4 regions of the Paenibacillus sp. FSL H7-0714 genome follow, and region 1 is predicted to be linked to each of the others. Evidence: riboswitches for the same ligand, from Rfam matches in the RefSeq annotation. Region 1 holds a riboswitch; each other region holds the start of a gene.

Region 1 (3,129 bases):
CTGGACATTAAGTGTAACTAAACTAGTTGAAACCGTGCTCGGAACTCTTGTCTGGTGAGGTGAATGATTGTGAGAACATCGATAACCCGCGGCTGGCAAAGCATGAAGGAGCAATTTTATATTCTGATTCTGCTCTTCATCTACCGACTGCTCTGGGGCTACTTTATGTACGGCTTCATCCGATCTGCTATCGTTCCAATTCTACTACGTTATCCAGATAAAGACGCTGGAGGCAGCGGAATGGGCAGACTACTCTATTATGTCGAAGGGCAGTTCAGCTTGAACACAGATCCTGCGATACGTACTTGGTTATGGATGTTCCTAGGACTTGTTGTCTTACGACTGCTACTCTCCCCCTTCATAAGGGCAGGATTACTGCATGAACTCCATCAGGAGCGAAAAGGAGAGCGTGGCCTGTTCTTTTTTCCCGGTATGAAGCTTTATGGATTTCCAGTGTTTATCTTCAGTCTAATCGAATGGGTGCTGGCTCTACTTCCGTTATACTGGCTTGCTCCAAAAATGTACGGGCTATTCTTGTCCTCCTTTCTGAACTACTCTTTGTTACTTCATTTAGTTCCATACGTATTGGCATGGCTTATATACATCTTTATCGTGCGCCTGTTCCTTCTATATATGCAGTTTGGTTATACCAGCGGCACGGGGATGTTCTCCTCCTTATTCATTTGCTTGAAGTCGCTGATTCCGGCAATAGGAATTTCAATCATACTTGGTGCAGCAGGCCTGATCCTTTTGCTAGTGTGCGGACTAACGGGTATCTTCTGTCCTGGCCTACCAGCACTTCTTATTCGTCAACTTTCATCACTGCCCTCAACACTCTTCAAAATGTGGGGAATTTCAGCTCAATATCATCTATGGCACAGTAAAGCATTTCCACAATAATTTGAAGCATTACAGAACATAATATAAGAGTCCCGGTTCCTGAATCAGGAGCTGGGACTCTTTCGCGTTATAGACAAATTATGAGGATTTGCAAAATCGTAAAGACTTTGTTACAATAAGTCCTGTTCCATTGGTAACAAGTTTGTAATCATTTGAAACGATTTCTACATAACTTCATGTATTTGTCGTAGTCATGTCGATAAGTCACTATCTGGTGCATAAAACGCCGAATTCCTTGCACCGGGAAGTGGGGGAACCATATTTTGGGTGAATTGATCTCGCTTTGCAGTGATCATAGGGGAACCTTCTACCGAATCCTTAAGCTAACCTCACAGGCATTGGAAGGGGTACAATTTTTTTGAAGAATTTAAGAAAAGCATGCGTCGCTGCGGCGCTAGGACTTGTGATGGCGTTCTCTATTGGTGGAGGAAGTGCCTTTGCAGATTCTAAGATGGACAGTGTTATTTCAAAGACAATTGGAGTTGCCTATAAAACCGGAGGCACTAGCACTGCCGGGTTTGACTGTTCTGGATTTACTACGTATGTATTCAAGAAGGTGGGTCTTTCTTTGCCCCGTACTTCAAAAGCTCAATATAATGTCGGAACTCCTGTAGCCAAAAGCAAATTGCGTTCAGGTGACCTAGTTTTCTTTAACACATTGGGCAACGGCGTATCCCATGTCGGCATTTATGTTGGAAACGGAAAATTCGCACAATCATCATCTTCATATGGCGTGACCATCACTTCACTTAGCCAGTCCTACTGGGCCAATCGCTACGTTGGTGCTAAAAGAGTAATGAGTACTTCCTCATATCAAGCTATAGCCTACGATTAATACTTCCCCACAACTATAACCTCACAATTACATTATATAGACCTGGGTTTGATTATTGACTTAATCGAATCCAGGTTTTCTTTTGCCTTATTATATTCTTTACACCTCTAGAACGGACTTTAAACACTTTTATTTGATAAAAATTTCAATAAATATAAAAATTAGTTTAATATTATCGCTTACATATGCATTTTGTCTTTAAAAAAACGAATTTTTCTGCATGATTATGTTAAAAACGATTGCCAAGCGGCACTCTGTTTGTTACAATAACTGCAGTAAGATTTTAGTAACATTTTTGTAATCATTAAGTTGTTATTTACAAAGGTTTTGTCATGTATTGATTACAAGCTATTCCTAATCAACAGTATTAGCCGAGTTTCCTAACTATTAGGAAAACGGGGGAACCAACTTTGGGTGAATTGACCTCCATTTTTAGAGGGGTCATAGGGGACCTTCAACCGAACCCTTAAGCTAACCTCGTAGGCATCCGGAAGGGGTATAAACTTTTGAAGAAGAAGCTAGCAGCAGCAGTACTTAGCTTTTCCATTATTTTCACCATCGGAGCAGGAAGCGCTTTCGCGGATTCCAAAATGGATAAAGTGATCGACAAGACCATCGGAACTAAGTACGTATCCGGCGGCATCTCCACAAATGGATTTGATTGCTCCGGATTTACAATGTATGTATTTGATAAAATTGGTATAAACCTACCACACCAATCAGGTTCCCAGTATCAAATGGGTACTGCTATCTCCCAAGATGATTTAAGATCTGGAGATCTTGTATTCTTCAATACAAGTGGTAAGGGTGTCTCCCATGTCGGTATTTATGTCGGTGAAGGCAAGTTTGCACACGCATCTACCTCACGCGGTGTAACAATTAGCTCCCTGAGTGATAGCTACTACGTGAAACGCTACATCGGTGCTAAACGAATTATGAGCACGGATGCTTATCATTCTGTTGCTTCTGAGACAGAAGATAATGATGATGTTCAATAAGTAAATCGTACATAGGCTCTTTTCCAAGATGTTGATTCTTGGGGAAGAGCTTGTTTTTTGTCTTATTTAGTATTTACCCCTCTCAGAATTTGTAAAACAATAATCCTCATAAATTTCTGAGTCGACCATGCCTCTTTTTGTATATAATTAGTTACAAGCATAAACGCCTTCGATATCCTTATAAGGACCATAAGTATTTTAAGCTAGAAATATAAGACATTTTAAGTCCCCCCGTGAAAGGAGGTCCTTGACCTTATGATAAATCCCTCTGTTACTTTTCATGTAGCGCCTATGGAGACCAGTCACGCGGAAGAGATTTGCAACTGGGATTACACTGCCCCTTATAATATTTACGGCTGGATGCCGTGGGAGCAAATGCAGGCTCTTGGAATCGAG
Region 2 (3,129 bases), 480 kb from region 1:
CTAAAAGTGAACAATACAATATGATGCTTTTAATGAGTTCGGTATCTCTGGCTACGGTTAGTAGAATGCTCCATTCAGATGGATCCGCTGTTATGGATTTCACTCAAGGTGTATTGACTGGTATTGCCATGGTAGGGATGATTGCGGGATTGTGGATGTACGGTAAGGCGCGTAAGAGTAAAGCGTAATAGTAGGAAATAAGGAAGCCGCGGCAGATGCCGTGGCTTTTTTCTTTTTTGAGTACGTATCGTAAAAGTTATTTGGAAGATAGTTGCGGACTCCAGGGCTCCTGAGTCCAATATATCCTCCGTACACTCAAATGTCGTTTCCTTTTGAGGGATTAGACAACGGATAGATTACCACTAGGCAGCAAATCCTCTGGAGCAGTCAGTTGCTCCCGCACACGCCTAAGCTGCGCTTTTAGTACAGGAACACTCTTTTGCAGGATGATGCTTATTTGAGGTAAAGATAGCTTTAGGCCATACCACATCGTTTTTATAAGCTGTTCCTCCCAAGGCAATGCCTTGGCAGACAGGAGAGACCGGCATGCGTAATAATCGGCGCATTGTCGGATACAAGAGCGGTAAGCTTCGATAGAGAATAGCTGGCTGTCAAAGCTTTTTTGACGGAATATTTTATGAAGCTCTTTAAAAGTACGGATAGTAACCTTCTCGGCTTCTGCTGATTGTTGTAACAACATGGAACTGAGCGTATAGATATCATTCGTACACTTTTGAACACACTCTGCAAATATAGTTCTACGGGGGGATTCGGCAGGTAAGGGGTCAGGCATGATAAACACGATCCTTTCAGAATGGGTTATGGGATGAACCTATAGTATAGAAAAGTAAGAAATGGATTTGTTGATAAGCTCGGCGGTATCAGGTTCTGGATAACTATGTTTTTGAAGCGCAACACTGGATGGTTTATAATATAGCCGCCCTCCTTTGGAATCTCTCCCACCAGCGACAGCTCTGTACAGACGACCTTGCTCAATGTGCCCTGCCAAGGATTTACCCTGCAGCTTGGCTCTTAAATCCTGTAAAGCACCTTGCACTAGCTCAAACTGAGTCTGATCCCACTCTGAACCATGGGTACGTACTTTATCTATCGCTTCCTCTAGCCGGCAATGATATATCATTCTGAGAAAAGAACTCCATTTAATAAGGTCGAAAGTTTTGGTATTGGCAGAGATAAGACATGCCCCCCAGCTGCTACCTCCTTTACAGGTAAGTTTCAGGATGCCATAACGGCTACCTTGATCAGCCTCCATTCCATAGTGAATAGGCTCAGGTGAATCAAAGACGAATACTTCTATGCGAGATAGTCTTCGCTGGTCCATGACAGGTTTCTCCTCCTTAGGTTTCCAAAAGCTTAAGATCTACATGGTGAATGTCGTTAGCCTTCTCTATACAGGCGAGCATTTCAGCTTCATTCTCACAGACTGCGGCATGCTCCAGCCATAGTCGGAATTTCTGTTTGCGTATAACGGATAAATGTAAGGGGAAGGTGTTGCGAGATCTCATTACGTACCAACCGACTGCAACGTCTTTCCACGGTTCCTTAAAAGCGGTGAGCCACGGAAAACGTTGGTGTGCTGACCAATCCTGCAGCTGTTGCTTTTCTCGGATATTTTTATATATTTCGTATATAATTGTTCGGTCCATACAGTATTCACAGGTAGATGGGCTGCTGAAATGGCGAAGTGATTCAATCTGCTTCTGACCAAAAGCATAGCCGACAATAGTTCTGTGATGATCCTCTTCGAACCACAACGCTCCAAAGCAAACATAATTTAGACTTATCGGCTCAAGTAGCCCTTGCTGAGTTCCCCAATAATAGTGTTTCATTCCTTTCACCCCGTCCAGCATGCTATCACCCTATAGATTCAGGTAACGCAAAAACCGCAGCAAGAGGAGGACCTCTGCTGCGGTTTTGGAATACAGGTATACACATACCTGTGCCAAAGCGTGGCGGATCAAGGGTCTCTCTCTTTACGCTTACGAGGTTAGCTGTCGGATTCGGACGGTGAGAGTCGCCCTACCTATGTGAGACTTGAACAGTCTCCTTCGGATTCACCCCAAGTAGGCCATGTGGCCTGATGGTTCCCCCGTTCCCTGCAAATACAGGAACTCAGCGTTGAATGTATTTTGTGAAATAGATTCAACCCGAATCATACTCTTTTCAAGGTGTTTCTGTAAAAACAGAAAGTGTTCTTTTGAGCGCGATTTAAACCAAATCCTGCCTACTACGACGGAAAAGGGAACCAAATAGGTATTTATTGCGAGTTATCGGGCTTCTTCCTCGCTTAATCTCGACTTCTTGTTTTCTTACCTATAAAGGCGATTTTTTGAGATTTCTACATTTGTGGTGAATAAAATCACATGGTATGCCCGCTTTTCGCTAATGGATTAAAACTCGAGTAAACAAGAGATATAGAGAGATTGGATATCAAGTAAGCGCTATCCAACGCGAAAATAGTTTTTAATTTGCATTATTTTGGCATCAATCAGGTTTTACAATTCTTCCTGCATAAGGGTATGATTACTCCTGTTTCAACAACAATCGAATATTTGATCCGCTTAATTTCCGATAAGGAAAGCGGGGGAACCAACAATCGGCAGACGATGTGAGAGTCGGAAGCCGGTTATGGGGTGAATCCTGTAGAAGATGCGAGTGAGCTCGCATCTATACAGGTAGGGCGACTCTCACCGCCCGAATCCGACAGCTAACCTCGTAAGCGTATGGAGAGAGGATGAGTGCAATGTGACCGCTAGCGAGCCACAGAGGAGAATCCTTTGTGGCTTTTTGCTGTGCTTTTTTAAGCAAAGCATTTATGGAAAACCTCACGAAGAGGTCGTTATATTCATCATTAGCGGTAGCTTTTCTTTCAAGATCAGGGTGATCAAGCTCTGATCTTACAAGCAAAGCATTTGAGGAGAATAAGAGATGACAGATCAGAATGAATATGTACTGGTATGTGCGCCAACGAAGGCAGGCGAACATTTTATTAAGCTTCTAAAATTCAGAGGCATTAAGATGGCCGGATTGACCAACAACTTGCCTGAGAAGGCCCTACTCGAAGAGATGGGGATTGAACAAGTCGTTCTAGTTGATACCCGCCATCAG
Region 3 (3,129 bases), 3.8 Mb from region 1:
AGAATGGGCGACTGAAGATTTCTTAGTAAGCCTTGCGGAGAAAGAGAAGTTAGCTATCGATTACGAACTGCTTCGTAAAGATATTAAGGATCGTACGTATGCAGATGAGCTGAATAAGGGTATGCAGTTAGCTAGTGAAGCTGGGGTGACGACTACACCATCCCTTTATATCAATGGAGTAATGACTACGGATCCATTTAACATTGAAGCGATTTCAACTGAAATTAACGACGCCGCAAAAGCTGTGGAGGCAAAGTGACAAAGTTCCTATCTTTTTGCAAGCGTAACTGCCTGTATCTGGCCTGGTTCGTCTCTTTAGTTGCTGTTGCTGGTAGCTTGTATCTGAGCGAAGTATTGAAATATGAACCTTGTAAGCTTTGCTGGTTCCAGCGAATTTTTATGTATCCTCAGTTATTCCTCTTGGGAATTGCAACCTTTCGAGGGGATAAAAGGATTATCCCATATGTACTTCCACTAAGCTTGATTGGTGGCAGTATCTCGATCTATCATTATGCGGAGCAGAAGATTCCTGCGTTAAGTAAAGTGCTTCCTTGTACAATTGGTGTTCCTTGTAATAAGGATTACTTGAACTTTTTTGGATTCATTACGATTCCTTTCCTTGCATTAATCGCTTTTGCTTTAATTAGCATTTTACTTTGGTACGGACGCAAGGAAGAAGAAGTGATGGAGTTAGATACAGAGGAAAGTTTAGGATTTTGATTTTTTAATTTTAAAGGATCCGAAAAAATGTGAAAAGTGATTAAAAACACGATCCAGAGGGATAATTGAAGAGAATGAAAGAGAGCATCCAATAAGACGCTGTATTTGCGCTTACTGGATGTTTTTTCATTCTTTTTTCATTTTTTTCAACGCTTTACTGTATACGCTTTGTAGACTAATATTAGACCTTGTGAGAAGTTGAATATGCGCTGAATTTTCTTAGGAAAAACGGGGGAACCAAACTTGGCATATGTGCCAATGGGGTGAATCGGAATGGGTCGATTAGACTTATACCGTAGGGCTAAACCACAGCCCGAATCCGCCAGCTAACCTCGTAAGCAAAGGTGGGATAATGACCATGCATAGCATGCGGATCATTTCCGTATGCTATTTTTAGTGTCTGCATTTATGAAATCCACCAATGAAAACAGCGCGCGGAAATTCCGTTTCAGCTCCCAAAGAAAGGAACTGTATCCACCATGGTAAGCAAGGTAAAACGACTATTGATCGGGCGTCCGATGAAGTCGAACGAACTCGATCATGAAAAGTTATCCAAGGTTAAAGCACTGGCTGTCCTGTCTTCTGATGCGCTCTCGTCTGTAGCCTACGGAACGGAACAAATTTTGATTGTACTGGTGGCTGCGGGGTTTACTGCCATCTGGTATTCCCTGCCAATTGCATTAGCCGTATTGGGCCTGCTGGCCATCCTGATTTTATCCTATCGGCAGACGATTTACGCTTATCCTCAGGGAGGCGGAGCTTACATCGTTGCCAAGAGTAATCTTGGTGTTCCGACAGGGCTCTTAGCAGGAGGGTCTTTGTTAGTGGATTACATTCTGACCGTAGCTGTTAGTGCGTCGGCAGGGACGGATGCGATCACATCGGCTTTTCCAAGTCTTCATAATCACACCGTTCTTATTGCAGTATCAGTTATTATTTTACTTACTTTGATTAATCTTCGCGGAGTTACAGAATCAGCTTCATTCATCGCAATCCCAGTGTATTTGTTTGTAGTGTCGATTGTAGTGTTGATTATCTCCGGTATTATTAAATATGCAGCAGGTGGCGTACATGCGAATGTCCCTGAAATTGGCTCTGCTGTTTCTAATGTTAGTTTGTTTCTACTATTAAAAGCCTTCAGTTCTGGCTGTTCGGCACTTACGGGTGTAGAGGCTGTATCTAATGCCATTCCAAACTTTAAAGCACCAGCTGAAAAGAACGCAGCCAAGACCTTAATGGTTATGGGGGTTATACTTGGATTTATGTTTACAGGTATCACACTACTGGCGTATTGGTACGGCATAGTGCCTGATGAAAAGGCAACGGTTGTTTCACAGATCGCTGAATCGACCTTTGGCCGCGGAACCTTATATTTTTTCATTCAAGGTATCACAGCAGTAATTTTGTTCTTGGCAGCTAATACAGCTTACTCAGCGTTCCCGCTGCTCGCATTTATGTTTGCAAAAGATAAATATATGCCACATGCTTTTATGGTTCGTGGAGACCGTCTAGGTTTCTCTAATGGTATTATTTTTCTAGGTGTTCTGTCTGCTGTGCTTGTAGCTGCATTCCACGGAAATACAGAAAGCTTGATTCCACTTTATGCGGTTGGTGTATTCATTCCTTTCACATTGTCACAGCTAGGAATGATGGTTCATTGGTTTAAAACAAAACCAGCGGGATGGAAAAAAAGATTTGTTGTAAATACCATCGGTATGCTGACTACATTGACGATTACGCTTATTTTTATCATCACTAAATTCTCAAGCGTATGGATGGCTTTCATTTTCTTACCTGCTGTAATGTTCGTGTTCCACCGGATTCACAAGCACTATTTGAACACTGCAGATCAGCTTCGTATATGCCCGAGTACAGATAAACCTTTGATTAAAGGCAGTACGGTTGTTGTTCCTGTTGCGGGTGTAACACGTGCTGTACTACATTCCATCAGCTATGCCAAGTCTCTAACGGATAATGTTGTAGCCGTGTATGTTGGCTTTGATGAAGAGGACATTCAAAAAATGGAGCAACGGTGGGAGGAATGGAATCCGGGTGTACGCCTGATTGTACTTCGTTCCAGATATCGCAGTATTATTCGTCCGTTAGTGAAATTTATTGATACAGTGGAGTGGAAGACCGCAGCGACGGATCATATCACGATTCTGATTCCACAGTTTATAACTAAGCATTGGTGGCAAGCTGTACTTCATAATCAGACCAGCTTTTTAATCCGTTCGTATCTAATGAATTCAAAAGATGTTGTAGTTGCGACTGTCCCATATCATTTGAATAAATAATGGATCATTAAGGAGAGGCTATATCCGGAACGTTCGGAATATAGCCTTTTTTTGTATTTTTGAGAAGGAAATTATTACAAATCCACAAAATTTAAAATTTATATGTTGACAT
Region 4 (3,129 bases), 5.9 Mb from region 1:
CCGTTGGAGCCACTATAATTCCACTTTCCCGGTTCAGGGCAACAATACTGCAGCCATATTTCGCTCTTGTATTTAAATCTGACAAGCTTTTCCCGTTCATGCAAGACGGAACGGTTAGCTCGACGATTTTATAATCCTTGGACAGTTCAATATAATCCAGCAAATTGGGTGTCACGAGCTGATGTGCCACACGAATGCCCATATCCCGCTCCGGAAAAATAACCCGGTCCACGCCCAGCCTGGACAACGCACGACCATGAAGGATCGAGATCGCCTTGGCTACTACTTGCTTGACTCCAATCTCTTTTAACAAAATCGCCGCCAGAATACTTCGTTCCATATTGTCGCCAATCGCTACAATCCCACAGTCAAAGTTCCGTACGCCGAGCGAGCGCATAATTCCTTCATCTGTAGCATCAGCCACTACCGCATGCGTCAGGTGATCGCTCATTTCCTCCACACGCTCCTCATGGTGATCAATACCGAGCACCTCGTAGCCCATTTCCATCAGCTCAAGTGCAAGGCTTGAGCCAAAGCGGCCTAAACCGATTACTACAAATTGCTGTGCTTTCATTTCGGATTAACTCCTATCCAATAATTATTTTACCTTCTGGGTGCTTATACAATGGTTTACCCTGTTTTGGTCCAAGCGCATACACTAATGTCAATGGACCTAGCCGACCCGCAAACATCGTCAGACAGATCAGAATCTTGCCGAAGATAGAAAGTTCAGGTGTCAGGCCCATGGTTAGTCCCACCGTGGCAAAAGCTGAGGTCGTCTCAAATAATATCGCTAAGAAATTACTATCCTCTGTTGTGGACAGTAACATCGACACCGTGAGGACCAATAGCAAAGCGAGTAATGTTAGCGTCAACGCTTTATAGATACGCTCTTGCGCCAATCGGTAACGGAACAGTACAACATCTTCACGTCCGCGCAGCATCGCGATTACTGCACCAATCATAATCGTAAAGGTTGTTGTCTTAACCCCGCCACCTGTTGATCCAGGAGATGCACCAATAAACATAAGAATAACCATAAAGAACTGCGAGGCTTGCCGCAGTCCGGCAATATCCACCGTATTGGCGCCAGCGGTTCGGGGCGATACCGACTGAAAGAATGCCGATAATATTTTGCCGCCGAAATTTAAATTCCCCAGTGTGCGCTGATTCGTAAATTCAAATATAAAAATAACCAAAGCGCCGATAAGAATAAGCCCTGCAGTGGTGGAGAGTACAACTTTGCTATGCAAAGATAATTTACGTTTGACACGAAACTCCACCAGATCCGACATGACAATAAAACCAATACCGCCAGAGACAATCAGAAACATCACCACGATGTTCACTAGCGGGTCATATACATAATCGGTTAAACTCCGGAAATCCCCGAAAATATCAAATCCAGCATTATTAAACATAGACACCGCATGAAATATTCCAAAATAAATGGCCTTTCCCAGTGGCATATCAAACGCCCAGCGTATGGACAGAAGCACCGCTGCACAGCCTTCGATGACCAAGGAATAAATAAGTACTCTCCGGATCAGTCGAACAATCCCCTCCATAGAGCCTTGGTTCATTGCTTCCTGAAGGATCAGTCTGTCCCGCAAGGAAATTTTGCGTTTCATCATCATGGCAAATAAGGTCGCCATTGTCATAAACCCTAAGCCACCAACCTGGATAAGCACCATAATTACGGTTTTCCCAAAAATGGTGAATGTCGTCCCGGTGTCCAGCACCACAAGTCCTGTCACACAGGTGGCAGATGTTGCAGTAAACAACGCATCAATAAAACTAACAGCATTCCCGCTGGTACTTGAAATGGGAAGCATAAGCAGCAAGGCTCCAATCAGAATGATCGATGCAAAACCAAGCACCATAATCTGAGGCGGAGAGAGCTTCAGGAACTTTGATTCAGAAACCCTGCGAAACTGTGAAGCCACTACGCTCACCCTCTTATCAAAATTTAAAGAATTCCAACAAAAAAAGCACTGGAAAACCAATGCTACCCTTGGTTCCTGCAGTAAATTAGCCTACGAGGTTAGCTGACGGATTCGGACTGTGCAGGCTGCCCTATTCGTTCCTAGAACGAAATTCACCCCTGATGAATAAAGACAACGCCTATGGCGTATACTCATCTTTTCATTACTTCTTATGGTTCCCCCGTTTTCACCTGAAATTCGGCTATATACAATTGCATACAAATTATATATGTTATTTCGATAAATCACAAAGACACTATTAATGGTGATTCATATGAAAAATGCGGTTTGGAGAGGATGTACCACTAAGAGTGCCTTTTCTCATCACTTTTCCGTGTTTTCCCTGCAATTGCATCGATTTTCATGAAAAATGAAGAAATAATCACCTTAAATTCATGGTATATATTCAGCTACCTATTCTATAATATCTCTATTACCCATAAAAAGAATATACGATGATTTTTGTAACTATCATGGCACTAATACTATAATGGAACATAACATTGTCAGTTTACAAGGAGGCGTTACATGAATCCCGTTGGCCAGCCCTTACAGCAACGTGCCCTCTCCATGAGGCTCATCATCTCGGGCATTATCGGTCTTATTCTATTTATTATGTTTCAGATTGCTCCCTCGGTGCTAAATAGCCCTGCTGGGGAAGATACTACTGTCATCAGTAAGGCGGAAGCCCGCGACAAAGCCATATCATTCGCAGAACAAAAGCTGAACTACACCAAAGCACCAACCGATCAGTGGAATGTACTGTACGATACGGACTCTTCCTTTTATGGTTATATGTCCCGCGAGAAGCTTTTGGAGGACTATACAAAAAAGAAATTGGATCAACGATATCCTTTTGACATCTTTCGTGTAACACTTAGTCCTTCAGCGGAACAAGAGCCACTGATCTCTGTTGACCTCAATATGTATACTGGTGCAGTTGTCGCTTTCACACAAGGTGCAGAAGGATCAGGTACCGGATTACCAAACAATGTATCCACCAGTGCAAAAGAAGAGGACAAGGGTACTACCTTATCACTTGCACAAAAAGAAAATCTTGCCCGTCCCTGGCTTCAGGAATGGGATGTAAATCCCGCCAAGCTACAAATTGAATCGAATACGGGAAACTACGGGCTCGTGTATA

What was found. Region 1 has a riboswitch for cyclic di-AMP ahead of NST34_RS00545 (C40 family peptidase). Riboswitches for the same ligand answer to the same signal wherever they lie in the genome.
Region 2: another riboswitch for cyclic di-AMP. It lies ahead of NST34_RS02670 (hypothetical protein); the one in region 1 lies ahead of NST34_RS00545 (C40 family peptidase).
Region 3: another riboswitch for cyclic di-AMP. It lies ahead of NST34_RS17020 (APC family permease); the one in region 1 lies ahead of NST34_RS00545 (C40 family peptidase).
Region 4: another riboswitch for cyclic di-AMP. It lies ahead of NST34_RS26960 (TrkH family potassium uptake protein); the one in region 1 lies ahead of NST34_RS00545 (C40 family peptidase).

What each region holds. Positions count from the first base shown of each region.
Region 1 is NZ_JBBOPT010000001.1:113,245-116,373, reverse strand. It holds gene NST34_RS00555 (M1 family metallopeptidase) at 1-58, shown strand, start outside; gene NST34_RS00550 (hypothetical protein) at 70-900, shown strand; cyclic di-AMP (ydaO/yuaA leader) riboswitch at 1,115-1,253, shown strand; gene NST34_RS00545 (C40 family peptidase) at 1,307-1,735, shown strand; cyclic di-AMP (ydaO/yuaA leader) riboswitch at 2,095-2,236, shown strand; gene NST34_RS00540 (C40 family peptidase) at 2,242-2,733, shown strand; gene NST34_RS00535 (GNAT family N-acetyltransferase) at 2,989-3,129, shown strand, end outside.
Region 2 is NZ_JBBOPT010000001.1:594,260-597,388, forward strand. It holds gene NST34_RS02655 (hypothetical protein) at 1-188, shown strand, start outside; gene NST34_RS02660 (hypothetical protein) at 341-700, opposite strand; gene NST34_RS02665 (hypothetical protein) at 833-1,342, opposite strand; gene NST34_RS02670 (hypothetical protein) at 1,359-1,850, opposite strand; cyclic di-AMP (ydaO/yuaA leader) riboswitch at 1,984-2,149, opposite strand; cyclic di-AMP (ydaO/yuaA leader) riboswitch at 2,570-2,759, shown strand; gene NST34_RS02675 (hypothetical protein) at 2,950-3,129, shown strand, end outside.
Region 3 is NZ_JBBOPT010000001.1:3,867,325-3,870,453, reverse strand. It holds gene NST34_RS17030 (DsbA family protein) at 1-259, shown strand, start outside; gene NST34_RS17025 (disulfide oxidoreductase) at 256-720, shown strand; cyclic di-AMP (ydaO/yuaA leader) riboswitch at 918-1,076, shown strand; gene NST34_RS17020 (APC family permease) at 1,200-3,017, shown strand.
Region 4 is NZ_JBBOPT010000001.1:6,010,481-6,013,609, forward strand. It holds gene NST34_RS26955 (potassium channel family protein) at 1-574, opposite strand, end outside; gene NST34_RS26960 (TrkH family potassium uptake protein) at 588-1,883, opposite strand; cyclic di-AMP (ydaO/yuaA leader) riboswitch at 2,018-2,199, opposite strand; gene NST34_RS26965 (CPBP family intramembrane glutamic endopeptidase) at 2,514-3,129, shown strand, end outside.